Regions from separate parts of the Bacillus sp. Medicinal_06 genome, predicted to be linked through region 1. Evidence: riboswitches for the same ligand, from Rfam matches in the RefSeq annotation. Region 1 holds a riboswitch; the other holds the start of a gene.
The links. A riboswitch is a leader RNA that binds a small molecule or an ion and turns the genes downstream of it on or off. The one in region 1 is predicted to bind cyclic di-AMP.
Positions count from the first base shown of each region.

Region 2: linked by a shared signal. The riboswitch ahead of AC1M36_RS10195 (APC family permease) and the one ahead of AC1M36_RS10355 (signal peptide protein) in region 1 are both predicted to bind cyclic di-AMP.

Region 1 is NZ_JBWYHD010000004.1:7,419-27,129, forward strand. Features, by position in the region: gene AC1M36_RS10310 (ABC transporter substrate-binding protein) at 1-854, shown strand, start outside; gene tenI (thiazole tautomerase TenI) at 865-1,485, shown strand; gene thiO (glycine oxidase ThiO) at 1,478-2,587, shown strand; gene thiS (sulfur carrier protein ThiS) at 2,603-2,806, shown strand; gene AC1M36_RS10330 (thiazole synthase) at 2,809-3,579, shown strand; gene AC1M36_RS10335 (thiazole biosynthesis adenylyltransferase ThiF) at 3,572-4,591, shown strand; gene thiD (bifunctional hydroxymethylpyrimidine kinase/phosphomethylpyrimidine kinase) at 4,608-5,420, shown strand; cyclic di-AMP (ydaO/yuaA leader) riboswitch at 5,702-5,849, shown strand; gene AC1M36_RS10345 (hypothetical protein) at 5,943-6,341, shown strand; gene AC1M36_RS10350 (hypothetical protein) at 6,358-6,588, shown strand; cyclic di-AMP (ydaO/yuaA leader) riboswitch at 6,852-6,997, shown strand; gene AC1M36_RS10355 (signal peptide protein) at 7,099-7,203, shown strand; gene kdpF (K(+)-transporting ATPase subunit F) at 7,200-7,280, shown strand; gene kdpA (potassium-transporting ATPase subunit KdpA) at 7,300-8,964, shown strand; gene kdpB (potassium-transporting ATPase subunit KdpB) at 8,987-11,080, shown strand; gene kdpC (K(+)-transporting ATPase subunit C) at 11,100-11,678, shown strand; gene kdpDN (KdpD-like non-kinase potassium sensor) at 11,742-12,887, shown strand; gene AC1M36_RS10385 (cupin domain-containing protein) at 13,009-13,563, shown strand; gene AC1M36_RS10390 (MFS transporter) at 13,810-15,018, opposite strand; gene AC1M36_RS10395 (MarR family transcriptional regulator) at 15,168-15,629, shown strand; gene AC1M36_RS10400 (patatin-like phospholipase family protein) at 15,757-16,611, shown strand; gene AC1M36_RS10405 (hypothetical protein) at 16,697-16,930, shown strand; gene AC1M36_RS10410 (ABC transporter permease) at 16,985-17,998, opposite strand; gene AC1M36_RS10415 (sugar ABC transporter ATP-binding protein) at 17,976-19,463, opposite strand; gene AC1M36_RS10420 (sugar ABC transporter substrate-binding protein) at 19,460-19,711, opposite strand, start outside.
Region 2 is NZ_JBWYHD010000003.1:606,185-616,162, reverse strand. Features, by position in the region: gene AC1M36_RS10230 (TcaA 3rd/4th domain-containing protein) at 1-758, opposite strand, end outside; partial or broken gene AC1M36_RS10225 (M23 family metallopeptidase) at 991-1,851, shown strand; gene AC1M36_RS10220 (Nramp family divalent metal transporter) at 1,894-3,192, opposite strand; gene trhO (oxygen-dependent tRNA uridine(34) hydroxylase TrhO) at 3,732-4,706, shown strand; gene AC1M36_RS10210 (DUF1877 family protein) at 4,769-5,101, opposite strand; gene AC1M36_RS10205 (GNAT family N-acetyltransferase) at 5,780-5,983, opposite strand; gene panE (2-dehydropantoate 2-reductase) at 6,210-7,142, shown strand; cyclic di-AMP (ydaO/yuaA leader) riboswitch at 7,272-7,417, shown strand; gene AC1M36_RS10195 (APC family permease) at 7,564-9,390, shown strand.

The DNA of each region.
Region 1 (19,711 bases):
TCTATGCAGCGATTGAAAAGGGCTACTTTAAAGAAGAAGGAGTAAAGGTGAATATTAAATTCCCATCTAATCCAACCGATCCATTAACGTTAGCGGCAGCAGGAAAAGTAACAGTTGGTCTATACTATCAGCCAGATGTTGTCATCGCAAGAGCAAATGAACAAATTCCAGTGAAATCAATTGGAGCTGTGGTCCGTTCACCACTAAATCATGTTGTATCGTTAAAATCAGCAGGTATTAAATCACCAAAAGACTTAGAAGGTAAAACAGTTGGTTATTCTGGAACACCTTTAAGTGAGGCATATTTAAAAACGATGGTAAAAGAAGCTGGTGGAAATCCTAGTGCTGTGAAAGTAGTAGATGTTGGATTTGATTTGGTGCCGGCGTTAATTACGAAAAAGGTAGATGCTGTCACAGGTGCTTACATTAACCATGAAGTTCCTGTTATGCGCCATCAAGGCCATGAGCCAGCATACTTTAATCCAGCTGAGTATGGTGTACCAAATTATCATGAACTTGTTTTTGTCACAGGTGATAAAACATTGAAGAAAGATAAAGAATCATTACAAGCATTTTTACGTGGTGCGAAAAAGGGCTACGACTTCATGAAGAAAAACCCAGATGAAGCACTAAATATTTTATTAGATCATCAAGAAAAAGAAAACTTCCCGCTTGTTCCGGAAGTTGAAAAAGAAAGTATGAAAATTTTATTAGAGAAAATGGAAACGAAAGATGAGCCATTTTTATCAGACACAAAAGAGTCATGGGAAAAACAAAATAAATGGTTGAAAGAAAAAGGAATGACAAAAGAAAGCATTCCTGCCAATGAATTATTTGAAAATATTTTAAAGTAGGCGAGTGAATATGAAAGGCGAGCTCCATGTTATCTCAAATGGTCAGATGACATTCGAAGAGTTAACGAATGTAGCGATGCAAATTGAGAGTGAGATTGATTATTTGCATATTCGTGAGCGAGAAAAAAGTACGAAAGAGTTGTATGAAGGTGTGGAAGGTCTCCTAAAGAGGGGCTTTCCAGCATCTAAGCTTGTGATAAATGACCGAATCGATATTGCAATTTTATTACATATCCCTCGCGTCCAATTGGGATATCGAAGTGCAGATGTTAGGTCTGTGAAAGAAAAGTTTTCGTATTTGCATGTTGGGTATTCTGTGCATTCTTTGGAAGAAGCGATAACAGCTTTCAAAAACGGTGCAGATTCTCTTGTTTATGGCCATGTATTTCCAACGGATTGTAAGAGGGGCGTTCCGGCAAGAGGATTAGAAGAAATTTCAGATATGGCAAGGCGATTAACGATACCGATTACAGCTATTGGAGGGGTAACACCTGAAAATACAGCAGAGGTTCTTCGGTCTGGTGTGAGTGGTATTGCTGTTATGTCTGGAATTGTCAGTAATCGTACTCCATACGAGAAAGCAAGATTGTATAAGGAAACAATAAGAAAGTGGGCGGAAAATCATGAGTAAGGTATATGATGTAGCCATTATTGGCGGTGGTGTAATGGGTAGTTCAGTTGCACATTTTCTAGCGGAAAGAGGATACCAAGTGGTGATTGTTGAGAAACAAAGAATTGCATCTGAAGCTTCTAAAGCAGCGGCAGGTTTGCTTGGTGTACAGGCGGAGTGGGATGCGTATGATCCACTATTTGAGCTTGCTAGGAAAAGCCGTGAAATATTTCCGCAACTTGCAGAAACGTTACGTGAAAAAACGGGTATTGATATTGGGTATGAAGAGAAAGGTATCTATCGTATTGCTCAAACTGAAGATGAGAAGGCAAGAATACTAGATATTATGGGCTGGCAACAGAAAACAGGTGAAGAATCATATTTTATGACCGGGGATGAGCTTCGTGAAAAAGAGCCATTCCTCTCTTCATCCATTATGGGGGCTGTATACTATCCGAAAGATGGTCATGTCACTGCGCCGGAACTTACGAAAGCATTTGCGCATTCTGCAGCCGTTTCTGGAGCTGATATATATGAACAAACAGAAGTATTTGATATCAAAATAGAGAACAATCGAGTAGTAGGGATTATTACGAATGAAGGTATGATTCTATGTGAAAAGGTAGTAATTGCCGGGGGCTCATGGAGCACAAAACTTCTTCATCATTTTGATAAAGAGTGGGGTACATACCCTGTGAAAGGAGAAGTTGTTGCTGTAAAGAGCCGTAAACCCCTACTAAAATCTCCTATTTTTCAAGAACGATTTTATATCGCGCCAAAACGTGGTGGACGTTATGTAATTGGAGCAACAATGAAGCCTCATACCTTTAATAAATCTGTACAACCAGAAAGTATCACTTCAATACTAGAGCGTGCTTATACAATCTTACCAGCTTTGAAAGAAGCAGAATGGGAAAGTGCTTGGGCGGGGTTACGCCCGCAATCTAATCACGAAGTTCCTTATATGGGAGCGCATGAGGAAATAAAGGGATTGTATGCTTGTACAGGCCATTACCGAAACGGAATTTTATTAAGTCCTGTTTCTGGTCAATATATGGCAGATGTAATAGAAGGAAAGCAGGGGAGTCATTTACTAGATTCATTGCTTTCTAAAACGGTTTAGAAAGGGGATGGAAGCTTGAACTTAAAAATTAATGGTAAGCAAGTAGAGGTACCTGGGAGTGTTAAGACAGTAGCAGAACTGCTTACGCATTTAGGATTAGATACAAAGATTGTTGTAGTAGAACGCAATACAGATATTTTAACAAAAGAAGACCATCAAAGCGTATCTGTTTTTGATGGAGACCAAATTGAGATTGTAACTTTCGTAGGAGGCGGTTGATTATGTTAAACATTGGACCATTTACATTCAATTCTAGACTTTTATTAGGAACAGGAAAATTTTCAGATTATGATGTACAAAGAAAAGCAATTGAAGTATCAGAAGCAGAAATTTTAACATTTGCAGTACGTCGTATGGATATATTTGATGCAGACCAACCGAATTTGTTAGAAAAAATTGATGTGAAAAAGTATACATTACTACCAAATACAGCAGGAGCGAAAAATGCTGAGGAAGCAGTTCGTATTGCGAAATTAGCAAAAGCTTCAGGGCTTTGTGACATGGTAAAAGTAGAGGTTATTGGAGATGACAGAACGTTATTACCAGATCCAGTAGAGACATTAAAAGCCTCTGAAATGCTACTAGAAGAAGGTTTTATCGTTCTTCCTTACACATCAGATGATGTTGTATTAGCTCGTAAATTACAAGAGCTTGGTGTTCACGCGATTATGCCTGGTGCATCACCAATTGGTTCAGGTCTTGGCATTGTGAACCCATTAAACTTAAGCTTTATTATTGAGCAAGCAAAAGTACCAGTTATTGTTGATGCTGGTGTTGGTAGCCCAGCGGATGCTGCGTTTGCAATGGAATTGGGAGCAGATGGCGTGTTATTAAATACAGCTGTATCAGGCGCGAAAGACCCTATTAAAATGGCATCCGCAATGAAACTAGGTATTCATGCAGGGCGCTTAGGATTTGAAGCAGGGCGTATTGCACGTAAGCGCTGCGCGACGGCAAGTAGTCCTTTAGAAGGAATGAGTGTAGTTGAATAATCGATATTCTCGCCAAGAGCTATTTTCTCCAATTAGAGAAAAAGGGCAACAAAAGATAGGAGAAAAGCATGTACTAATTATCGGGGCGGGAGCACTTGGTAGTGCGAATGCAGAGATGCTTGTGAGAGCTGGTGTTGGCCGTGTAACAATTGTCGATCGCGATTATATTGATTGGAGTAATTTACAACGTCAGCAGCTATATTGTGAGGAGGATGTAGAAAATAATCTTCCCAAGGCTATAGCAGCCCAAAGGCGCTTGCAAGCAATTAATAGTCATGTAACGATAAAGGCTCTTGTCCAGGATGTAACAGCTGAAGAATTAGAAGAGCTCGTTAAAAATGTTGATATCATGATTGATGCGACTGATAATTTTGAAACACGTTTTATCGTTAATGATATATCACAAAAGTATTCTATTCCGTGGATTTACGGGGCGTGTGTAGGAAGCTACGGTCTTTCTTATACGATTTTACCAGGAAAGACTCCGTGTCTATCTTGTTTATTACAATCCATCCCGCTTGGCGGAGCGACATGTGATACAGCAGGGATCATTTCACCTGCTGTATCTCTCGTTGTTTCTCACCAAGTAACGGAAACTCTTAAACTTTTAGTAGGAGATGATGAGGCACTTAGGGAAGAGCTTGTATCGTTTGATGTATGGAAAAATGAATATTCATGTATGAATGTACAAAAACTTCGAAAACATAATTGTCCTTCATGTGGTGAGGAAGCTGTGTATCCGTATTTAAATAAGGATAATACGTCAAAAACTGCAGTTTTATGCGGGAGAAATACAGTTCAAATTAGACCTCCCCATAAAGAACAATTAGATTTTGAACGGTATAAAGAACTGCTGCGCGATCGTGTAACTGATTTAATGGTGAATCCATATTTATTATCATTTTCGGTTGAAGATAAGAGACTAGTTGCGTTTCAAGATGGCCGGGTTCTTGTACATGGAACGAAAGATATAGTAGAAGCAAAAACAATTTACCATCGTTATTTTGGATAGGAAAAGGGTGAGTGAGATGAAAGTGAATAAAGCTTTAACAATTGCTGGATCTGATAGCGGCGGTGGTGCTGGGATTCAAGCAGATTTAAAAACATTTCAAGAGCTAGGTGTATATGGAATGACGGTTATTACTGCTATTACAGCCCAAAATACACTTGGTGTGCAAGGTGTATATCCAGTTGCAATAGAAGGGATTCAGGAGCAATTAAATTCTATTGGTACAGATTTAACACCAGATGCTGTGAAGCTTGGTATGCTATTTAGTAGCGAAATTATTAAGGTTGTTGCAGAAAACATTAAAAAATTTGGCTGGAATAATATTGTACTAGACCCTGTTATGATTGCAAAAGGTGGAGCATCTCTATTACAACAAGAAGCTGTGCAAGCATTAAAGGAATATTTACTACCAATTGCCACAGTTATAACTCCCAATGTACCGGAAGCAGAAGTATTAACAGGAATGGAGATTCATAATATAGAAGATAGCAAAGAAGCTGTAAAAGTATTGCACAAATTAGGTGCTCAGTATGTTCTTATGAAAGGTGGACATGCTGAATACCAAGGTAACGAAGTAATTGATTTACTTTTTGATGGTCAGCAGTTTGTTGAATTTAGAAGCGAAAGAATTGATTCAAAACAAACGCATGGTAGTGGTTGTACATTTGCATCTGCTGTAACGGCGGGACTTGCAAAAGGGTATCCGATTGAAGAAGCGGTTCAAGAAGCGAAACAGTTTATTAGCATAGCAATTGAACAGCAATTAAATATTGGAAGTGGTCATGGACCAACGAATCATTTTGCATATAAACGACAAGAAACACGTGTATAAATATTCGTATTCGGAAACAGGAGCTAGCAGGCTCCTGTTTTTGTCGTTATTTGTCGCGCGGTCGATATCCTTTGTCGAATCGCCGATATATTGAAAAAATCGCTGATATATGTTGAGAAACGGTCGATATATTTGGATTTGCGCCGATAAAATTTCATTTGCCAATTTTTCTCTACAGCGCTCTTGCTAAAAATTCTATCTCTCCCGTTTAACGGTCATATAACTGGCTTTTTTGTTGTTTACTTTTTCCATATTTAGGAGTATTATATCAGCCAGAATCTTTTTTTGTAACGCTGAGTCCAATTCATTTGGAGCGGAGGAACCAAATTGTGCATGGTCACTAGGGGTGAATCTTTCATGATGAAAGTAGGGCTACTCTCAAAGTCCGAATCCGACAGCTAACTTCGTAAGCGTCTTGGGAGAGGATGGTGCATGGATGGATATATCGCTTCATCGGTCTGATTAGTATAGGAGAATATCAATCTATATTCGAATTCTTTTATGCTAAGGAGGAAGATGTACATGGATGAGGAAAAAGAATTAACACTCGTTTGTGTAGGGGAAGAAAGTAAAGTAAATAGTTTAAGAAAGTTAATATCTTTTCAAAGTGATTTAATTATTTTTACAGCAAATGAACAAATAGCAGATGAAGTGCGAGCATATGGCTTTGAATCAACGTATTACTGCAATAAGGAACTAAATATAACAAGTATTTGTAACGGAATAAAAAAAGTAATCTTACTAGGAGATGAACTTCCAACGGTTAGTTTCTTTACGGAGCGCATTCGCTTTTCTTTTCAAGCGCCTATTACAGTTGTTACAAGGAATAAACGATATCCCGTAAGGCTCTATGAAACAATTGGAGCTAAATTTGTAGTGTTTACAAATTGTGATAACATTTCTTTTTTATTTTTTGAATAGGGCGGAGGAAGTGAAGATGAAGGTGTTATTACGTGAGGATATAGCAAATCGTTGGGCGGTATCATTGGAGCGAGTTCAAGAATTAGCCATGCAAGATCCTATTTTTCCAGATCCATATATAGTCTTGCCATCGAAAGATAATTTGTATTTAGAAGCGGATATTATTGAATATGAGAAACTGCATGTGGAGCTGTCACAAATTTATATTCGAGGGAGAAATTTACGTTCATTTTTACAAAGAGAATAAGTTTTGAATAGAAAAGAGAGCGAGTTTTAAGTGTTACAAACTATACACTTAAAATCATTCGCTCTTTTTTCTTTCATATTTAAAAGATGATTAATGAAAAAGAAAGGAAAGACAAGGAAACAGATGAGAAAATATTAAAAACCCTTAATGTAAACGCTTAAACGGCGGGATATTTTCTTATTTTAGGTAATTTTCCTCTTTACAAGTGAAATAGAGAGGAGTATATTTACATTCATAAATTGTTCATAAAAATTTCCAAAAACAACCTGATATCGCTGAGTCCAATTATTTGGAGCGGGGGAACCAATTTTGTGCATTGTCACTTGGGGTGAATCTTTCATTACGAAAGTAGGGCTACTCTTTAGGCCCGAATCCGACAGCTAACCTCGTAAGCGTTTGGAGAGGAGGTTTACTTTTGTGTTGTTCATTTTTGAACACTGAGTAGAGCCTCAGTGTTCTTTTTTTGATAGGTAAATGGTAAATTTTAACATTTTGAAATGAGGGATTGGAATGCTAGATGTAGTGATAATCGGAATCTTTGTTGTATTAGTAGCATCGATGATAGGGCTTACGAGCTGGTCAGATAAAGTTGTGAAAGAAGGGAAGCAATCATGATGATTGCCTTATCAGTTATTGTAGCAGCGATTACTGTGTATTTAGTTTATGCGTTATTAAATCCGGAGAAGTTTTAATTAGGGGGAAAAGGCGATGATGGTATGGGTGGCAGCTATCGTAACGATATTATTATTTGTGCTACTAGCGAAACCGATGGGGGCTTATTTAGAAAAAGCGTTTCAAGGTAGTAAAACATTAGAGAAAGTATTTGGACCAATTGAAGGAGTCATTTTTAAATGTGGTGGTATAAAGCAGTGTAATCAGACATGGGTACAATACGCATTAGCGATGTTGTTAACAAATGGACTTATGATTCTATTTGTTTATCTTGTTTTTAGATTGCAAGGTATTCTCCCATTAAATCCAAGTAAAGTGGAGGGTATGGAACCTACACTTGCATTTAATACAGCAATTAGTTTTATGACGAATACAAATTTACAACATTATAGCGGTGAAAGTGGTTTGTCGTATTTATCACAGATGATTGGAATTACGTTTATGATGTTTACTGCACCAGCGACAACATTAGCGTTAGCAATTGCATTTATTCGTGGTCTAGCAGGAAAAGAATTAGGAAATTTCTTCGTTGATTTTGTTCGATCAATTATAAGGGTGTTAATGCCAATCGCATTTGTTATGGCACTTGTATTCATAGCACAAGGAATGCCACAAACGTTCAGTGGCACTGCGGTAGCACATACACTTGAAGGTGCAAAACAGATGATTCCGCGCGGTCCGTTAGCATCTTTAGAATCTATTAAAATGCTAGGGAATAACGGTGGAGGATTCTTTGGGGTTAACTCGGCACATCCTTTTGAGAACCCAACAGCAATTACAAATGTATTACAAATGATGCTTATGATGTTGATTACAACATCAATTCCATTCACATATGGAAGAATGATAGGCAGTAAAAAACAAGGAAGAATTTTATTTGTATCCATGCTCATGATGTTTATTATTGGATTTGGTACAGTTGTAACGGCTGAATTACAAGGAAATCCAGTATTAAATCATTTAGGAATGGATAGTACAGAGGGGAATATGGAAGGGAAAGAAGTTCGATTAGGAACAGTAATGACATCTTTATTTGCGACAGTAACAACTGCTTCTGAAACAGGTGGGGTTAACGCGATGCATGATACATTTACGCCAATTGGCGGGATGTTACCACTTGTGAATATGCTGTTAAATACAGTGTTTGGCGGTGTCGGGGCAGGATTTATAAATGTTATGATGTATGCGATGATTGCGGTCTTTATTTCAGGTTTAATGGTCGGACGTACACCAGAGTTTCTTGGTAAAAAGCTAGAAGGAAAAGAAATGAAGCTAATCGCAGTAACATTATTATTCCAACCATTATTAATTTTGGGTGCATCAGCGATTGCTTTTTCTACAAGTTTAGGCACGGATGCAATTACAAATTCAGGATTCCATGGTATTACACAAGTAATCTATGAATTTACTTCATCGGCAGCAAATAATGGTTCTGGTTTTGAAGGATTAGCAGATAATACACCATTTTGGAATATTTCAACCGGACTTGTGATGTATTTAGCTCGTTTCTTTGGCTTAGTCACAATGCTTGCAGTGGCAGCTTCATTGAAAGAGAAAACATTAGTACCGGAAACAGTCGGAACATTCAGAACGGATAACGGTTTATTTGGTGGAATTTTCGTTGGCACAATTTTTATTGTTGGTGCATTAACATTCTTCCCAGTATTAGTATTAGGGCCAATTGCAGAGTTTCTAACTCTATAAGAAAGAAGCGAGGGGAATAAACATGAGACCAGCTATGGTGAAAGAGAAGCATATACAAGCCGTGCCATCTCCAAAACGAGAAGATGGTGAAATAAGAAGCGCGAAAACAATGGATCGTGATATTGTATCAACTGCTTTAAAACAATCCATTGTAAAGTTAAATCCGAAGCAAATGGTTAAAAATCCAATTATGTTTGTTGTGGAAATTGGCTTTTTCATTACATTGATTTTATCAATTGTACCGAGCTTATCAACAAATGTTCCATTATGGTTCAATATAACAGTTACACTCGTTCTATTATTTACAGTTCTCTTTGCAAATTTTGCAGAAGCGTTGGCAGAAGGACGGGGAAAGGCACAAGCTGATTCGTTAAAACAGTCGAAAAAAGATGTCTTTGCTAATATTGTAAAAGAAAATGGAGAGGTTACGAGAGTTTCAGCATCTAGTTTGAAAAAGGGTGACATCGTTCTTGTGAAACAAGGCGAGATGATCCCAGGTGATGGAGAAGTTATACGCGGTTTAGCATCGGTAGATGAATCCGCTATTACAGGGGAATCAGCCCCAGTAATGAAAGAAGCGGGCGGCGATTTTTGTTCTGTGACAGGCGGAACGATGGTTGTGAGTGATGAAATTACGATACAGATTACAAGTAATCCAGGTGAGTCGTTTTTAGATAAAATGATTTCGTTAGTCGAAGGAGCAACACGTCAAAAAACGCCAAATGAAATTGCGTTAAATACAGTACTAACTAGCTTAACATTAATCTTTTTAATTGTAGTTGTCACACTGCCGTTATTTACGAATTATTTAGGTTTTCAAATTGATACATCGATTCTCGTTGCCTTACTTGTTTGTTTAATTCCAACAACAATTGGTGGATTGTTATCTGCGATTGGGATAGCTGGGATGGATCGTGTCACAAAGTTTAATGTACTTGCAATGAGCGGGAAAGCAGTAGAAGCAGCAGGGGATATCAATACGATCATCTTAGATAAAACGGGTACCATTACATTTGGGAATCGTATGGCGCATACTTTGTTACCTGCCGGAAATGAAACAATTGAAAAATTAGCAAAATGGGCGGCGCTTAGCTCTGTATTAGATGAAACACCAGAAGGCCGTTCCGTTATTGAGTATGTAAACTCAAAAGGTCTTTCTTACAATGCGTCAGAAGCAGAAACAGGAGAATTTGTTCCATTCAAAGCAGAAACAAGAATGAGTGGTGTTGATTTAAACGATGGAGTAAAGGTAAGAAAAGGAGCTGTTGGAGCGGTCGTTGATTGGGTGCAGTCTCAAGGTGGAACGATTCCGAAAGATTTACATCAAAAGGCAGATTTGATTGCAAAAGAAGGTGGAACACCACTTGCGGTTGCAGCGGGGAATCGTATTTTCGGTTTAATCTATTTAAAGGATACTGTAAAACCGGGTATGCGTGAGCGATTTGAACAACTTCGTCAAATGGGGATTAAAACCGTAATGTGTACGGGTGATAATCCATTAACAGCGGCAACGATTGCCAAAGAAGCGGGGGTAGATGAATTTGTAGCAGAATGTAAGCCAGAAGATAAAATAGCTGTTATTAAAGCAGAGCAAGAAAAAGGAAAATTAGTTGCAATGACGGGTGATGGTACGAACGATGCACCGGCACTTGCACAGGCTGATGTTGGCCTTGCGATGAATAGTGGTACAGCGGCGGCGAAAGAAGCAGCGAATATGATTGATTTAGATTCCAATCCAACGAAAATTATTGAAGTGGTAGCAATTGGAAAACAGTTATTGATGACGCGTGGTGCATTAACGACATTTAGTATTGCAAATGATATTGCGAAGTATTTTGCGATTATACCTGCAATGTTTACAGTGGCAATTCCGCAAATGGAAGCATTAAACATTATGGGGTTACATTCGCCATTTTCAGCCATTCTTTCAGCGCTCATTTTTAACGCAATCATCATCCCAATGTTGATTCCGCTAGCAATGAAAGGAATTTCTTATAAACCGATGAGTTCGAATGCATTGCTCTCGCGTAACTTATTTATTTACGGTTTTGGCGGTGTACTTGTACCATTTATCGGTATTAAACTCATTGATTTAGTCGTTGGACTATTCATTTAATAGAGAAGGGGACATACTCATGACAGAAAAACAAAGTTTCTTAGGACCCGTCGTTCGTTTAACTGGTGTGCTTGTTGTGTTATGTGGATTGATTTATCCATCTGCGGTAACTGGGGTTGCACAAATAACGATGAAGGATAATGCAGATGGAAGTTTAATATATGATAAAGGTAAAGTAATTGGTTCTAAATTAATCGGTCAAGAATTTAAATCTCCAAAATATTTTCAAGGGCGTATATCCAGTATTGAGTATAAAGCAGAAGGTTCTGGATCTAATAACTATGCGCCTTCTAATCCGGAACTACTGCAACGTACAGAACAAAGTATTGAAAAATGGAAAAAAGATAATCCTTCTGTACCAGTAACTGAAGTGCCGATGGATCTAATTACAAATTCAGCTTCTGGACTTGATCCAGATATTAGTCCAAAATCCGCATACGCACAGGTGGATCGTGTTGCGAAAGAAACACAAATTTCAAAAGACAAATTAAAAGATATGATTGCTTCACATACAGAAGGTCGTGCACTTGGTTTATATGGGGAAGAACGTGTCAATGTATTAAAGTTAAACATCGAAGTGCAAAAACTAACAAAATAATAGATAAACTACCTCAATCCATATCGATTGAGGTAGTTCGTTTTGTAAGGATGTGATAAGAATATGTACGCTGAAAATGATGAACCCACATTTCAAAGAAGATCACCAGAGGAATATTTAGAGGAAATAAGGAGAATGAATCGAGGGAAATTGAAGCTATATGTAGGTGCTGCTCCAGGAGTAGGAAAAAGTTATAAAATGTTGTTTGATGCGCAGGAAATGAAAAAAGAGAACATTGATATTGTCATTGGTTTAATTGAAACACATGGAAGAAAAGAGACAGAAGAAGCAATTGCTGATTTAGAAAAAGTCCCTTTAAAAGAAATAAACTATAAAGGAAAAGTATTTTATGAGCTTCATGTAGAAGGGATTATAAAGAGAGCACCACAAGTAGTTGTTGTCGATGAACTAGCACATAGCAATATCCCAGGATCAAAACATAAAAAGAGATATATGGATGTAGAAGAACTATTAGAGGCGGGAATATCAGTATTATCAGCGTTTAATATCCAACATTTAGAAAGCGTTCATGATATTGTAGAACAAATTACAAACGTAAAAGTACGAGAGCGCATTCCAGATTTTATTTTACAAAAAGCAAATGAGATTCAACTTGTTGATGTAACACCGGAAGTGCTGCGGAAACGATTAATTGATGGAAAGATATATAAGGAAGAAAAAATTCAGAAAAGCTTACAAAACTTTTTTACAGTTAATAATTTAGGAGCTTTGAGAGAGTTATCGCTTAGAGAAGTTGCAGACGATATGGATGATAAAATTAGCCAATCGGTAATGGATCCAATAGGTGTAAAGGAAAAAATTCTCGTTTGTGTGCAATATAGTTCAACAGCAGAGAAATTAATACGGCGTGGTTGGCGTATGGCAGATCGATTAAATGCTGAATTATATGTATTAAATGTTGAAAGAGAAAAGATAGAATCATTATCGGTAAGCAAAAGGCAAACAATTGATGAGTGGCAATCATTGACGAATCAATTTCATGCTACGTTTTTGTTGGAAGAAGCAAAAGGAAGAAAACCAGCTGATGTCATTATTGAAGTTGCAAAACGATTACAGGTCACTCAAATTTTACTCGGTCAATCAGCAAGAACAAGATGGGAAGAAATTAGAAAAGGATCTATTGTAAATGAAATTATGAGGCAAACGAAGCATATTGATATTCATATTGTTGCTGATCAAAGAGTGTAAAGTGTTTCTTTGAAATAAAGTTTGATCATCTATTACTGCCCATTTATCCCCATTTTGCATCCATATAAATAGGCAGCTGCATAGGATAAAAGGTAAATGAAATCATGAGAGGAGCATGAATATGTACCGTAAATCATGCCATCACTATCAGTGGGAAAATCCAATGCATAGCAATTGGAATAACAACAATTGGATATATAATTGGAATCCTTATTATTGTAATAGGAACAATAACAACTGGAATCCTTATTACGGAAGCAGCAGATTAACAGATTATGGACCGAAACCATTTGTAGTGAATATTGACCAAGCTACTAAGCAAAATAATACTTACCGCACCGCTTTATGGACAGGGGAAAACTTACAGGTGACTCTGATGAGTATTCATGTTGGAGGTGATATCGGTTTAGAGGTCCACCCGACAACTGATCAATTCATACGTATTGAAGAAGGTCAGGGGCTTGTTCAAATGGGGGATAGCAAAGATAAATTAGATTTTCAAGAAATGGCCTATGATGACTATGCGATTATGATACCTGCTGGAAAATGGCATAATGTAACCAATATGGGTAATATACCACTTAAAATTTACGCTATCTATGCACCGCCAGAGCATCCGTATGGTACAGTTCATGAAACAAAAGCAATTGCCACTGAAGAAAGCCGCTATTACTAATCAACTAATAGGTGCTAATGTTCGATAAAACGTATCTTAAAACGATCAAACTTTTTATAAAAAAATTTAAATTTGCTGAAGAAGACTCCATTTTGATCAATCTTTTTTCAAAATGGAGTCTTCTTATATACTTTAAAATATAAGTTTGTGGGGTGTTTTTAATCAGACTTTATTCAAAAACTACATAAAGCGAGAATGTCTAAGTCCAGGAAAAGAGCTGTTCTCGGATACTCTCTTTTTTGCTTGTTATTTAGCCTTTTGAATTTCTGCGTTTCTTACAGGATGATGAGCTAGCTTTTTCATCGAATATAAGACCACGATTAGAAAAAGAACTGCCCCTGTAAAGAAGATCCAAAAGTAATTTTGATTAAATAATAGAAAACCACCTACAATTGGTCCCATGCCCATTCCAATATAACGAATAAAGTTATAAATTCCAATGGCAGTTGCTCTTTCTTCTACAAATTCTTCTGTTAATAAAGTGGTATGTGTCGGCATGGATAACCCCATGCTAAAACCGTATAGGGATATGACAAGGAGAACCGTGGGAATACTTAGATGGTATGTGAAAGAGAATAGAATGACGCATATGATATTGAAAAAGCTAGTAATCAGTAAAGCTTGTTTTGTAGTAAGGAATCTTTGTAAAAACTTGTAGCAATAACTTCCTAGCATAATACATAAGGACATTGGTACAAATATCATTCCAATTTCACCTGCATTTTGATGAAATAAATTTGTGAGTATGCTAGGTAAAAAAACGAGAAAACAAAAGTAAATACAAAACTGTATAAAGCCAATGATTGCGATAGAAAATCCAGTGTTATTTCTTAAAATACTCCGATAAGGCTTAGCTTTTTTAGCTGTTTTAGGCAGAGCGGGTTTTGTTTCTGGTAGCAATGTAACATTTACAATTAACAGGAATACACCAATTGTAGATAAGAATAGAAAAATAGATACGTGACCATTTATATTTCCAAGATAACCGCCTATGAGAGGACCTACAGCAGGAGCAAGGGCAAGTATCATTTGGTAAAGACTCATCGCTTTTCCGCGTTCCTTTCCTTCGAATAAGTCACCAATAATGGTAGCAGCTACAACAGGAATGGCTGCTATTCCTATTGCTTGAACGGCTCTGAAAATAAGAAATATATAAATATTTGCTGTAAAAGCACAGCCAATGGTACCGATTGTACTGATGAATAGGCTAGGAATCAAAATATATTTTCGCCCTTTTGTATCAATGAATGGTCCATAAATAAGCTGCATAATGGCAAGAACAAAAGTAAAAATAGAGACAGTTAAATTTACAAGATAAAGAGAGGTGTGAAAGGAATCTTGAATCATTGGTAAAATAGGTGTGTAAATATTTTGAGCAAAAGAACCTAATAGAGCACTCAGGCAAACAATGTATAGAATGGAGTTTAATCTTGATGAAGATAATGAATGTCTCATAATAAACCCTCCTTAATTTAGTTTCCTCGGAAACTAAATTAATTTTAACATTATTTTCTCACTTGTAAAGATAAAAAAATGATTTTACAATGGTATATAGTTAAATTGTTTCTATGGAAACTTAAACCGTATTATGGAGGGGATCCGATTTGGACCGTACATTAAGGCAAATAGAAATACTTTCGGATATTCGCACACTTGTTCATAAGAAAGAAGAGCATATGAAGGAAAATGATGAGCGGTTTCTTCGTGAGACAGGTGTAAGCGGTATGTCTCTATCAGAACTACACGTAATTCAATGCATAGGAACAAAAGGTTTAATGAATGTGACAGCGATTACGGAAGAGATGGGAATGACAAAGGGAGCCATTTCTAAAATTTGTACAAAATTGTTTCATAAACAATTTGTTGAAAAGATGAAAATGCTAGATAATCAAAAAGAAATATTTTTCCGTTTAACAGATAGTGGAAATGAAATTTATATAGCACATGAGACACTTCATCAACAAGCTGAAGAGAAGTGGCTATTACTTTTAAGTCAATATACAGAAGAGGAATTGTCATTGATTCAAAGGTTTATAAAGGATGTAGGAGCGCATTTAGAAAAGTAGAGGAATAATTTCTGCTCGCATTAAGCCTTCTGAATATGGTTTTTGGAGAGACTCGTATATAATAGAAAGAGATACTTAACAAGATGAATAATTAAAGAGTCTATATATATAAAGAGGAGAGAAAACAATGCTTGAAAATACGGGGTTAGTATTAGAAGGCGGCGGTATGCGCGGCGTATATACGGGGGGAATACTAGAATACTTTATGGAACAGGATTTATATTTCCCATATATTATTGGTGTTTCAGCAGGAGCTTGTCATGCGGCGTCATATATTTCAAGACAAAGAAATCGAAATAAAACAGTAAATATTGATTATGCAACACATCCAAGATACTTATCTTACAAAAATTTATGGAAAAAACGACAGCTATTTGATATGGACTTTATTTTTCGTGAAATTCCAGAAAAGCACGTGCCATTTGATTTTGACACATATTTTAATAGTGCAGAGCGTTTTCTAGTAGGGACGACAGACTGTGAAACAGGTAAACCAATGTATTTTGAAAAAGAAGGTACAAATGAAGATGCATTGACGTTACTACAAGCATCTAGCTCATTGCCATTTATCGCACCAGTTGTAAATTATCGTGGTAAACAATTATTGGATGGCGGCATTTCGGACCCAATTCCAGTTCGAAAAGCGCAAAAAGATGGCTATGAGAAATCAGTTGTTATTTTAACGAGAAATCATGGATATGCTAAGAAAAAATCAAAATTTGGATGGATTGCAGCGAAGGCTTATAAGAAATATCCACACCTTGTAAATACAATGCTAACTCGCTATGAAACATACAATGAGACGCTTCATTACATTGAAAAAGAAGAATTAGCTGGCAATCTATTCGTCATTCGTCCAGAAGTGCCACTTCAAGTAGACCGAATGGAAAAAGACCCACAAAAACTGCAAAATTTATATGAGCAAGGATATAAGGATGCTGCGAGACAGTTTGCGGATTTACAGGCGTTTTTACAAAGTTAATGGATGGAAAACCTCTTAAAGAGGTTTTCTTGTTTTTTAAATAGATTGAATATAAAATCTATTACTTTTCAATATGTGGTATAATATGGATATAACATTTGAAGGAATGGTACATATGGGAAATGTATATAAAGGACTTCGGCACACTGGGTATTTGGCAATGATTATTTTTGGCGGCGTATTTCTATTACGCTTTATGATTCATGATGAATTTTTATTAGATCAACTCATTGGTTTCAGCGCGGGACTGGTGATGTTTATTTCTTCGTTTTTGATTCAAAAGTATAGTAAAGAATTGCAAATGAATGAAGAGTATTAGAAAAAAGCCTTGGTTCACTCAAAATTTGTGAACCAAGGCTTTTTGTTTCCCTCGCTATTTGCGAGTAAGCTTCTTTTTTGTAAATGAAAATGCAAGTGCACCAATTAAGATACTACCTTTTATAATATCTTGTGCATAATAAGGAACATTCATCATTGTTAAACCATTTAATATAATTCCAATTAAGATAGAACCAAGAAATGTTCCAATTACATTTGGCTTTTTTGCGCCAAACATTGCATAGCCAATATAAGCAGCTGCAACGGCATCCATTAGCAATGGTGCGCCAGCTGAAACTTGCCCTGTTCCAATTCTGCTACTCAAAATAATCCCACCAATCGAGGCGAATAAACCACTAATCATATAAGCATATAAACGATAACGATCTGTAGGAATTCCAGCTAGTCTAGCAGCTTCGCGATTTCCACCTGTTATATAAAAGAAACGACCATACGTTGTTTTTTCTAGAAATAGATAGGAAATGAGAACTGCTGTAAGCATGATAATAACAGGAACTGGGATGCTAGCAAGAGCCCCTTGACCGATAAATAGAAAGGATGGAATAAAATGTCCTGAAGCAGTTCCGTTTGCTCCAGACATTCCTTCGTAAATAGAAGATCCTTTTGAAAATGTTAAGTGTACGCCATTAACAATATACATGACACTTAGTGTAGCTAGTAAGTCAGGTAATTTAATACGAATAATAAGTAGTGCATTTAACAACCCGACTAATAGGCCACAAAGAATAGGGATAAGGAGTGTCATCCATAATTCTTGGCGATATAAAACGAGACATGCAGCAGAGGCGATTGTTGCTAGGCTAGCTGTAGAGCCAACTGACAAATCAAATCCATCAACAATTAATGTGAAGGTGACCCCAATTGCAAGTAATGTAACGATAGAAACGGAACGTAAAATGTCACTAATATTGTTATAAGTTAAAAAAGAATCATTTACAATTGAGAAGAAAATTGTCACGCCTATAATAATAGCAATTGTACTAAATTGATAAAAAAGATTAGTAGATAGGAATGTTTTTTTCGTTTTAGTTTCGTGAACTAGATTCAACGGAATAGCTCCCTTCAGATAAATGTAAAAGTTGTTCAGGTGAAAGTTCATGAGGAAGGTATTCACCTATAAATTCTCCATTCACTAGTATTAAAATACGATCAGCAATGTGTAATGCTTCATCCTGTTCGCCTGTAAAGTAGAGAACGGAACTTCCCTTCTCTGTAATGTGCCGAATAAATTGAAAAATGTCTTGTTTTGCAGCTACGTCGACACCTTTTGTTGGTTCATCTAAAAGAAAGAGATTGGGCTTAAAGCCAGTCCATTTCGCAATAGAAACTTTTTGCTGATTACCACCGCTAAGTGAATGGACGGAAGTTTTTGGATTACTTGGTGAAATGCTGAAAGAAGTGATAGCCGTTTCAGCACAGCTGATTTCTAATTTTTTTTGTTTCCAACCTAATTGATGTAAATTCATATGCTCTATAATGTTTTCAGATAAGAATAATCCTTGTTTTCGTCTTTCTTCAGGTACAAGTGCAATCTTTGCTTCAATGGCATCGCGTGGTGTCTTAATGGTTATATTTTTATCATTTATCGTTGCTTGATAAGCATGGCGAGCACCAAATAATGTTTCCGCAAGTGTTGTTTTCCCGCTTCCGATTAATCCATATATAACAATTGTTTCTCCTTTTCGAATAGTAAGCGAAACAGGAGAACGATTTTTGTGTAACTGAAGATGATGAACTTGAAATATATCTTCTGTATGTTGCTTCGTTTTTGTATTTACAGGAATTGAAAGCTGTTTTCCTGTCATTGCTTCAACAATTTTTTGGTCAGTAATCTTTGTGATCGTTTCTGATAATGCAACGGTACCATTTCGTAATATAGTTACAACATCTGCAAATTTTCTGATTTCTGATAAGCGATGGGAAATTAATACGATTCCAATTCCTTGCGCCTTTAATTGCTGCAATAGCTTACCAAAGTTTTCAACTTCTTTTGGCCCAAGTGAAGAAGTTGGTTCATCTAATAAAAGATAACTTGTGTTATTAGATAATGCTCTTGCAATAAGAAGTAATTGTTTTTCATGTAAAGAACAGTTTGAAATATCTTCCCAAACGTTTAAATCGATGTGCACGGCTTGCAAATATTTTTTAGCAAGCTGTGTTAGTTGTGATTTTGAGAATAGAATTTTACTATTTAGTGCTAAATAATCGATTAGTAGATTTTCTAATACAGACAAATTTGGAATAAGCCCGTGATCTACTTCTTGTGTAACGAAAGCAATACCATGTTTTTTTGCATCTCTTGGCGAAGTGAAAGAAATGGTTTGTTCATTAATTTTTATCTTGCCGGCAACTGGACGGATTTCGCCAGTTGCTATTTTTAATAAGGTGCTTTTTCCTGCACCATTCATTCCAAGTAACGCATGAATTTTTCCCTTTTGTACCTCTATGGAAACATCTTGTAGCACAGGGGTAGTTGTATAAGAATGTGTGATGTTTTGAAGTGAGAATGTCATCGTTTTTTCTCCTTCTCTAATTTGTTCATCCAAGGTGAGTACGCATCTTTTGAATTTCCCCAGCCGCTTATGTATTTAGACAATTGTTCCATAGTGATACTTTCTGTAGGTAAACTATTTTTCTTTACAATGTATGGGTCTAACGAGTAAATATCTGGCGTATGTTCGCCGGCAATTTTTTTATACAGGAAGCGTACCTGTACTTTACCTACTTCAGCTGGATCAGTTGCAGTTGTGGCAGCCCAAGG
Region 2 (9,978 bases), on a different contig from region 1:
GTTACTCCTTGTAACGTAATGCCATCTTTTACAGGGCCAAATTGAACATCATCTTCAATTTCTTTTGTTTTCTTACCATTTACCAATAAAGTGGTTGGAATATCGATGCTAACCGGTACTGTTTCACCGGAAAAGTTCAAACTCGCTGTTTCCTCAAAATCGTCTATATCAAAAAGTGTGACCTTTTCTTGATCCTTAACAGTTACATAATCAAAATTTTTTTGCCCTTTAATAACGTATACACCCGGTCCAAATGTACCTAACATGATTGATTCCTTATCCATGTCAATATTTTTGTCATTTAGGATAACTTTTGCTCCCTTTTCTCCATTCACTTTTAGCTTATATCCTCGTGCTTTAAGAATGTATTTATCGCCAAATAGGCTGTCTTCTTTGGTTATGTAAAATGGACCGATACTTGAAATACTATTACCAGGATATAATTGGGAAATTTTATTATTCGATATTCCTTCAGTTTCATAGTAACTTGCCTGTGCATTTAATAACATTATTTGATCTTTGAAATCGCGTTCTTCTTCATTCAAGTAATTAATAATACTTTTAGCGCTATTTTTATCCCATTGTAGCCCTTCATCGACCGTAACCAAATCCATCAACCCTTCGGCATCCCCACTTCTAACCTTTTCTTCAAATTCAGCTGAAAGATCCGATGGGGAAGGTGATTTGCCTATTACTAAAAAAATAATAATTAATACAGCAACAGTTGGTATTCCAAAGATTAATAATTTCTTTTTCATAAAATCCCCTCCTCTAATTCTCATCATTCTTATAATATGTGGGAATCTTCAGATTCATAATGGATATTTAGAATTTTAAAATCTATAAAAAAATGATGTGGAGTAACTTTATTGCTACTCAACAGTTCCTTAATCCGCCTTTCAGTTCAGACCTTCTTTTCACTATAAAAACACCCCTTTAGATAAACAGATCCAATGGGGCAAAACGTCGCGACTTTATTTAAAACATCGCATCTTTTTTATAAACTTCGTGACTTTATTTCAAATCCACAGTAGTGTAGCTATCTTTGCTTGGTGGGGAATACAAGCTTTTAGTTTCTTTTCCATCGTTATTTTAATCATCATAATAACTACAATTAGTTGGGATGTGTTTTCTAGAAGTTGTATAGATAAAATAATTATTTTTATTTTGGTTTTATCTATAGTTGGGGCTTGGCCAGCAGGATGATTTGTTGGAATAGGACAAATTGCTTACCCGGCCGATGTTTATTCAATAAAGCCAAAAGTCATGGTTCGTTTGCCATTGAATCAAGCTGTATTAGTAGGATGGGGAGGGGATGAGCTGGATACGAATTATCACGCTTGGGCACCTAATCAACGCTGGGCATACGACCTTCTCATTCCGCCAGCTGGTATAAAAAGCTCGAAGTTAGAAGATTACGGTATATATGGTGCGGAGGTAGTAGCTCCGGCTTCGGGAACAGTTATATCGGTTCATAATGATGAACCGGATTTGAAACCAGGAACTGATGATTTTGATTCGATGACAGGTAATCACATATATTTACGCTTAGAGGAAACTGGAACATACTTAATCCTTGCTCATTTGCAGAAAGGATCAGTACAAGTGAAAGAAGGGCAATATATAAACGAAGGAACAGTGATTGCAAAAGTGGGGAATTCAGGGAATTCCAGTGAACCGCACCTACATATACACCATCAACGACAAGATCCATCTAAGACGAGTTTGTTTCTTTCAGAAGGATTACCATTGTATTTTCGAGATATAGAGGGAACAGCTATGCCAAATGGAGGAGTCCGTTTGAAGGATGGTAAAGAGGTATCGATAGGGGATGTCATTTCACCTAAATGAAACAAAAAGGATGTGATACAAATGTGTATCACATCCTTTTTGTTATTGTCCTGTAAATGTTTGATACAGTAAGAAAATATTTAAAGCGATAACTAACGCAGCAATTAGCCAAGCAATTGTATTTGTAATACGATGATTCACTAGCGCGCCCATAATGTTTTTGTTACTTGTAAACAGAATAAGCGGTACTAATGCAAATGCAATCCCAAATGATAATACGACTTGACTCATAACGAGAGCGTAAGTTGGATTTACCCCTAAAGCGATAATAACAAGAGGTGGGATCATAGTAATAAATCGTCTTACATATAAAGGAATATGCATACGGATAAATCCTTGCATAATAATATCACCAGACATTGTACCGACGGAAGAACTAGATAAACCAGCAGTTAATAATCCAATTCCAAAAAGGCTAGCTGATACAGGGCCAACTAAGTTGCTAAACTCATTAAAAGCAACGTCTAAATCTTCAACATGTAAGCCGTTTTTGAAGAATAGAGCGGCTGCTACGATGAGCATACTTGCGTTAATTGCTCCAGCAATCACCATTGCGATAATAATATCAATGAATTCGAAGCGGAAAATCTTTTTTCGTTGTTCATCTGTTGTACCGACTACGCGGCGCTGCGTTAAAGCAGAATGCAAATAAATTGCATGTGGCATGACTGTTGCACCTAAAATCCCAGCTGCAAGTAAAATACTATCTACACCTTGAAATTTAGGAATAAATAGCCCTGAAAGAAGGGGGCTTAGCTCTGGTTTTGCGTAAAATACTTGTACACCAAACGCTACAACAACGATAAAGACCATTCCTGTAATAACAGCTTCTAATGGACGAAAGCCTCTGCGCTGAAACTCGAGTATAATAAATGATCCAACTGCGGTAATTAAAGCAGCGGGTAACATTGGAATGCCAAACAATAAATATAACCCTAAAGCCGCACCGATAAATTCGGCTAAATCAGTAGCCATAATCACGAGTTCACCTTGTATCCATAAGCCAATTGAAACGGGTTTTGGAAAGTGCTCACGAGCGACTTCAGGAAGGTTTTTTCCAGTTGCAATCCCGAGTTTTGCTGATAGTGATTGAATTAAAACGGCCATTAAATTGGAAGCGAGAATGACCCAAAGTAGTAAGTAACCGTATTGTGATCCAGCTGCAATATTTGTAGCAAAGTTCCCAGGGTCAATATAAGCAACAGATGCGATGAATGCTGGTCCTAGAAAAGGTAATAATCTCTTTATTCCTTTTGTTTCACCACTTAAAGCGAGTTGAGCAGATTGAACTGTTGTACTTTGTGAAGGAGCTTGTTCATCTTTTGTTATAGCTTTATTCATAGTAGTTTTCCCCTTTAGTTTCTTAGCTTAATGCAATCATTGTATGTATTCGTATTAGTTATTTCAATACATTTAAATATTTTTAGTTGATGTTTTTATTTGAACATAAGTGTTTCCTTAATGCAAATTATATGACTTAACGCAATAAAAGGTGCATTCGAAATAACTATGTAACAAAAATAAACGAGGAAGCCTAAATACAGTTATAACTTTTGGAATTGTAGGAGAATAAAGAGAGTTGACCTATAATATGGAATGGAAAAGGGTGTTTTTTAATTGTAAAATAGGATTCACAGCATATTAATTGCTGGAAACGAATTTGTATGTTATATAATATATTGGGATTACATCACAACCGTAGTGGATTGTTATGTAATCTCGTTTTTCATTTGCGTTAACTTCTGGGAAAACATTGTAAATAGGAGAAAGTTATTTGAACAATAGTTAACATATCTTTTCTTATTCTTATATGTTCCGATATGATCGTTAACTTATACATGATTTTAAAATATCGAATTTAGATAGGTGGTAAAAATAAAATGTTAAATCCAAAACCATACAGAGTGTTATTGTACTACATGTACACAACAATTGAGAATCCGGAAGAATTTGCAGCTCAGCATTTAGAATTTTGTAATTCACTTGAGTTAAAAGGAAGAATTCTTGTGGCAACAGAGGGAATTAACGGAACTGCTTCAGGTACTATTGAACAAACAGAGAAATATATGGAAGCAATGAAGAACGATCCACGTTTTGAAGGGATTGTATTTAAAGTAGATGAAGCGGATGAGCATGCGTTCAAAAAAATGCATGTGCGTCCTCGGTCAGAGCTTGTTACACTTCGCCTAGAAGATGATATCAATCCGAAAGAAACAACAGGTAAGTATTTAGAACCAAAAGAGTTTTATGAAGCAATGCAAGAAGAAAATACAGTTATCATTGATGCAAGAAACGACTATGAGTTCGATTTAGGTCATTTTAGAGGTGCAGTTAAACCTGATATTCACTCTTTCCGCGAATTACCAGATTGGATTAGAGAAAATAAAGAAATTCTCGAAGGTAAAAAGATTTTAACGTATTGTACAGGCGGTATTCGTTGTGAGAAGTTTTCAGGCTGGTTAGTTCGTGAAGGGTTTGAAGATGTAAGTCAGCTTCATGGCGGAATCGTAACATACGGAAAAGATCCAGAAGTACAAGGTGAACTTTGGGATGGTCAATGTTACGTATTTGATGAGCGTATTGGTGTACCAGTGAACCAAAAAGAACATGTTATTGTTGGAAAAGACCACTTTACAAAAGAACCATGTGAGCGTTATGTAAATTGCGCAAACCCAGAATGTAACAAACAGATTCTATGTTCTGAAGAAAATGAGGCGAAATATTTACGTGCTTGCTCACACGAATGTCGTGTCCACCCGCGTAACCGTTATGTGAAAGAACATGAGTTAACAGAAGAGCAAGTGGCTATCGCATTAGCAAAAATTGAAGAAGAAAATCAAGTGAAATTAGGATAATCGTTCACTTTAATAAAAAATGGATCTTCTCGTAAAAGAGAGGATCCGTTTTTTATTTCTATTTAGATAATGAAAAAGATTACACATTGCTTGTTTGCAGCAGCTTGTTCATATAGTTCTTGAATTTCTAAAAAGTAACTATAGGTATATTCTAATATTTCATCTGGGCCATCATCTTCAACAAGTGGATAAAGTTGTTCATCCATTAATTCTTGAAAGTTGAACATGTTGTTGAAATCAGATTTGTTTAAATCTTGTATTGCAGAATAAGCCTCTTCGACTTCACTAGCTGTAAGATAAAACGTACCGAGAGAATCGTTATCTATGATGGAATCATTAAGTGGTACGACATGTCCAAGTGGTGGTTCGCCTCCGCCAATTTCACCACATAAAATAAAATGGAGTAATTACCATGACTTATCGATATCTAACTCAGCTTCTTTAAAATAAATATCTAACTCATTGGTTTTGATTTTACTTAATTCTTCATCTGTAACTAATATATACTGTCCAATCATCCCCATAATAGCCAGCTCCTCTAAAGATTTTGAATTTAGTATATCATTTTTTATAGGTATGGATAGAATAAGTACTTTGAAAATAAGGGGAGGAAAGGGTATTTCAACTCCTTTTTAAGGGATGAGGAAATACAGATTACTTCTGGTGAATCAACACAAGAAAAGTGTTTAAATAAAAGAGTAGGTCATAAAATTTTTTGACTTACTCCTTTTATAATTATTCATTAAGAAGCTAAAACTTAATTGTTATAAGGATGTTATGGTTTTTTTTGGATTTTTATTTTTTATGAAGATATTTTCTTAGTCTCGTTAATTAAAGTTTCACTTTATTAGTAGTTAGATTTCATATTGAACAAGTAATGAATCAAAAATCTCCATTTTCGTATTATTGATATTTGCTAAAAAGAAGAGCAGCTACTTACTCTTGTTATAATCAGATCTTGTTAAACCGTAAACAACAGTATCTTCATATACTTCCCAGTACAAACAACTTTGTTTAAATGTTCATTCTTGTGTCAATCCCAATTTTGCATGACTTTAGAAGAGGCAGGGTTTTTAGTGAAAGCTGTCCCCCTTATCCATAGCTGTATGGGTAGAGGGGATCCACTCTTCTGCCCAGCCATCTGGATAAGGGTGAGGAATAATTGTAGTAGTTTTCGCCACCTCTTTATCTCCTGCTAATTCTTGAACTTTAGGAGCATCATTTAATTCAAATGGGCGTATGGTTAATCTCTTAGATAAGAACATTGGATATTGCATTTCTTCTCATCCTTTCTAACTATACAAGTTTTTACTAAGTGTATAATACATAAATTGAAATGTGACTAATCTATTCGTTAATAACATAATGAATAATATTATATAGTATATAGCCCTTAACTTTTGTTAAAAAGTTGAATTTTCTGTTTGTTTGATGGATCAGATGTATAATATAGTTATGCTACAAGGATGTAAAATTTTCATGTTTGGAAAAGAGGAGTTTTATATGCGTATTTTAGTATTAGGAGCTGGAGGCGTCGGAGGATATTTTGGTGGACGTTTAGTAGAAAAGGGGGAAGATGTCACTTTTCTCGTTCGTAGTAGGCGAAAACAACAATTAGAAGAAAAAGGTCTCGTTATTCGGAGTACGAATGGAGATTTTTCATTTCAACCCAAATTAGTAACGAAAGAAGATGTCGTTTCTCCATTTGATGTAATTTTATTCTCAACAAAGGCATATCACTTAAAAGAAGCAATACTAGATTTGAAGCCGTTTGTAGGTGATCATACAGTTATAATTCCGCTACTAAACGGTATTGCTCATTTATCACTTTTACAACAGGAGTTTGGTGAGGAAAAGGTTAGTGGTGGTTTATGTTTTATAGAGACAACTTTAAACGATGAAGGAGAAGTCGTACAAACCAGTGTTGCTGATAGACTTGTGTTTGGAGAAATGAAACACCATGATTCAGCAAGGATACAACAAATTGCTACAGTATTAACTGGAACGAAAGCGAGTTTTGTTCTAAGTGAAAATATTTTGCGAGATATGTGGCATAAATATTTATTTATTACAGTAATGTCAGGTGTGACGACGTTAATGCATGCACCGATAGGACCGATTCGCGAAAGTGATGGTGGCCGCGATTTTCTTCGAAGTGTATTTGAAGAATCAGCACAGATTATGAAAGTATTTGGTGCTCCGATTCAAGAAAATATTGTTGAGGAACATATGAAGACAATTGATAAAATTTCTTATGATATGAAGTCATCTATGCAGCGAGATATGGAAAAAGGTTCGTTAATTGAAGGAGAACATTTGCAAGGATATTTATTAAAATTAGCAAAACAACTTCGTGTAGATGCACCATTATTGAAAGCGGTCTATCAAAATTTAAAAGTATATGAAGAAATGACTTTAAATAAAGAACCGGTATAGTTTTTATAGCACCGAAATGATTGAAGGATAGAAAAAGTATCATTACTTTTCTATCCTTTTTGTATTCGGCGGGTGAAAATTTTTGTTTACTTTTTTAAAATAAAGGAGTATTATAATCCACAGTTTCAAATTTCTAAATCGCTGAAACCGCATGGTACGGGGGACCCGTTTTTATGGATTATTGCATAATCCAAGGGGTGAATCCTTGAAAAAGGTAGGGCTACTCATAGGCCCGAATCCGACAGCTAACCTCGTAAGCGTTATATTGAGAAGGAAGGTGGAGCTTGTGCGACAAAAAAATTGATGTCTACAAGTCTATTTGTTATGGCTTGTAGACATTTTTTTGTTTTCTGAAAAGATAGTTTATTAGCTTTAACTAGCAAAGAATTGTTCGTACAAAATTATTGGAGAGTGGACAGCAGTGGTTTCATCTATAAAAAGATTTTTAATTGGAAGACCGTTAAAATCAACCGAATTAGGAGAGCAAAAGCTTAACAAAAAGAAAGCGTTAGCTATTCTTTCTTCTGATGCTTTATCATCAGTGGCATATGGTCCAGAGCAAATATTAATTGCCTTAGCGACAGTGGGTGCGTTAGCATTTTGGTATTCCATTCCGATTGCAATAGGAGTATTAATTCTGTTAACAGCTTTAATTTTATCTTATAGACAAATTATTTTTGCGTATCCTCACGGCGGGGGAGCGTATGTAGTATCAAAAGAAAATTTAGGTGTGAATCCAGGGTTAATAGCTGGAGGATCCTTATTAGTAGATTATATTTTAACAGTTGCAGTAAGTGTATCGGCAGGTACAGATGCGATTACATCTGCCTTTCCTAGTTTACATGAACACAATGTAATTATTGCGATTATATTTGTATTATTTATTACAATATTAAATTTAAGAGGAGTAACAGAGTCCGCTTCTGTTTTAGCATATCCAGTTTATTTATTCGTTTTAGCATTATTTATATTAATAGGAGTAGGAATATATAATATTGTAACTGGTCACGTTTCACCAAATTTGCATACGCCAATTGGAACACCAGTTGCTGGTATCAGTTTGTTTTTGTTGTTAAGAGCATTTGCATCAGGTAGTTCGGCTTTAACAGGTGTTGAAGCAATTTCTAATGCAATTCCAAACTTTAAAGATCCAGCCCCTAACAATGCAGCAAAAACATTGCTGGCGATGGGGGCTTTACTGGCTGTTTTATTTTCTGGAATTGTTTATCTAGCTTATTATTACGGAATTACTCCTAGCAAAGAAGTAACCGTAGTTTCACAAATTGCTGAGCAAACATTTGGACGGAATTTTATGTACTTTTTTATACAAGGTACAACAGCTTTAATATTAATTCTTGCTGCTAACACCGGCTATTCAGCATTTCCTTTATTAGCAGTTAATCTTGCGAAAGATAAGTTTATTCCAAGAATGTTTACGATTAGAGGCGATCGATTAGGCTATTCAAACGGTATTATCATACTTGGAATTGCTTCTATTATTTTAATTATTGCGTTTCAAGGTCAAACAGAACATCTTATCCCGCTATATGCAGTAGGGGTATTTATTCCATTTACGTTATCTCAGACTGGAATGGTAGTAAAATGGATTCGTGAAAAGCCACAAGGGTGGATTTTGAAATTAACAATTAATTTAACAGGTGCCGTTATTAGTTTTATCGTTATGAGTATGTTCTTTTTAACTAAGTTTGCACAAGTTTGGACTGTGCTTGTTTTCTTACCTGTTATCATTTTTATTTTCCATCGAATTAAAAAACACTATGAAGCAGTAGGAGATCAGTTAAGCCTTAAAACTTGTGAATCAATTGTGCCAATCGAAGGGAACGTAATCATCGTTCCTGTAGCCGGTATGACTCATGTAGTAGAAAATTCATTGAATTATGCAAAGTCTCTTTCACCAGATCAAATTATCGCCGTATATGTTGCATTTGAAAGAGAAGATGAAAAGAATTTTGAAGAGAAGTGGAAGAAATGGCAGCCTGAAGTTAGACTGGTGACACTTCACTCTCATTACAGAAGTATTATTCAGCCACTGACCAAATTTATTGATACAGTTCAATATAAAGCAAGTGAATCAAATTACCGGGTTACTGTAGTAATACCGCAATTTATTCCTAAGAAAGGCTGGCATAATATTCTTCATAACCAGTCGAGCTTATTAATTCGTGCATTCTTGCTTTATAAGAGAAATGTAGTTATTACGACGGTACCTTATCACTTGAAAAAATAAAGAATAATAGATTTTTTTGATAGCTTTACTTGGGTAAAGCTATCTTTTTATATTTGCGGAATAATGTATATACTATGCATAATTGCATATCGGAGAAATAATTATATTAAAATAATTTTATTTCGAATTAATAAGCAGGGCTTTCTATTGTTATTTATGGGGATTTAAAGTAGATGAGCCTCTTTGATTTTATTGTGGAATAAGGACATGAACTTTTGAAAATAAAGGGAATTAAAATACTTCTTTACGATGAAAAATAGCTGTGTTTAAATGAGGCTACAGTATAAAACTTGAATTTAAATAAAGTGACTTGTTCATACTTTGACAAATTTTTGGTAAAAAATGAATAATATTTTTATGTAATATATTCAATGTATGAATGTGAAAATCTTTGTAAATAGCAAAAAATATACAAGCTTATTCATTGTTTAAAAGTATGATGAGTAGTTAATATGATATTTCTTAAGTTCAAGCAAGTACTGCAATTTAATTTTATTAAATTGAGAGAGGTGGGTATTCAACGAATTATGATGAGAACGTTTTCTGTTTTTACCTATTACAATGTACTCGAAAAATAGAACACGAAAA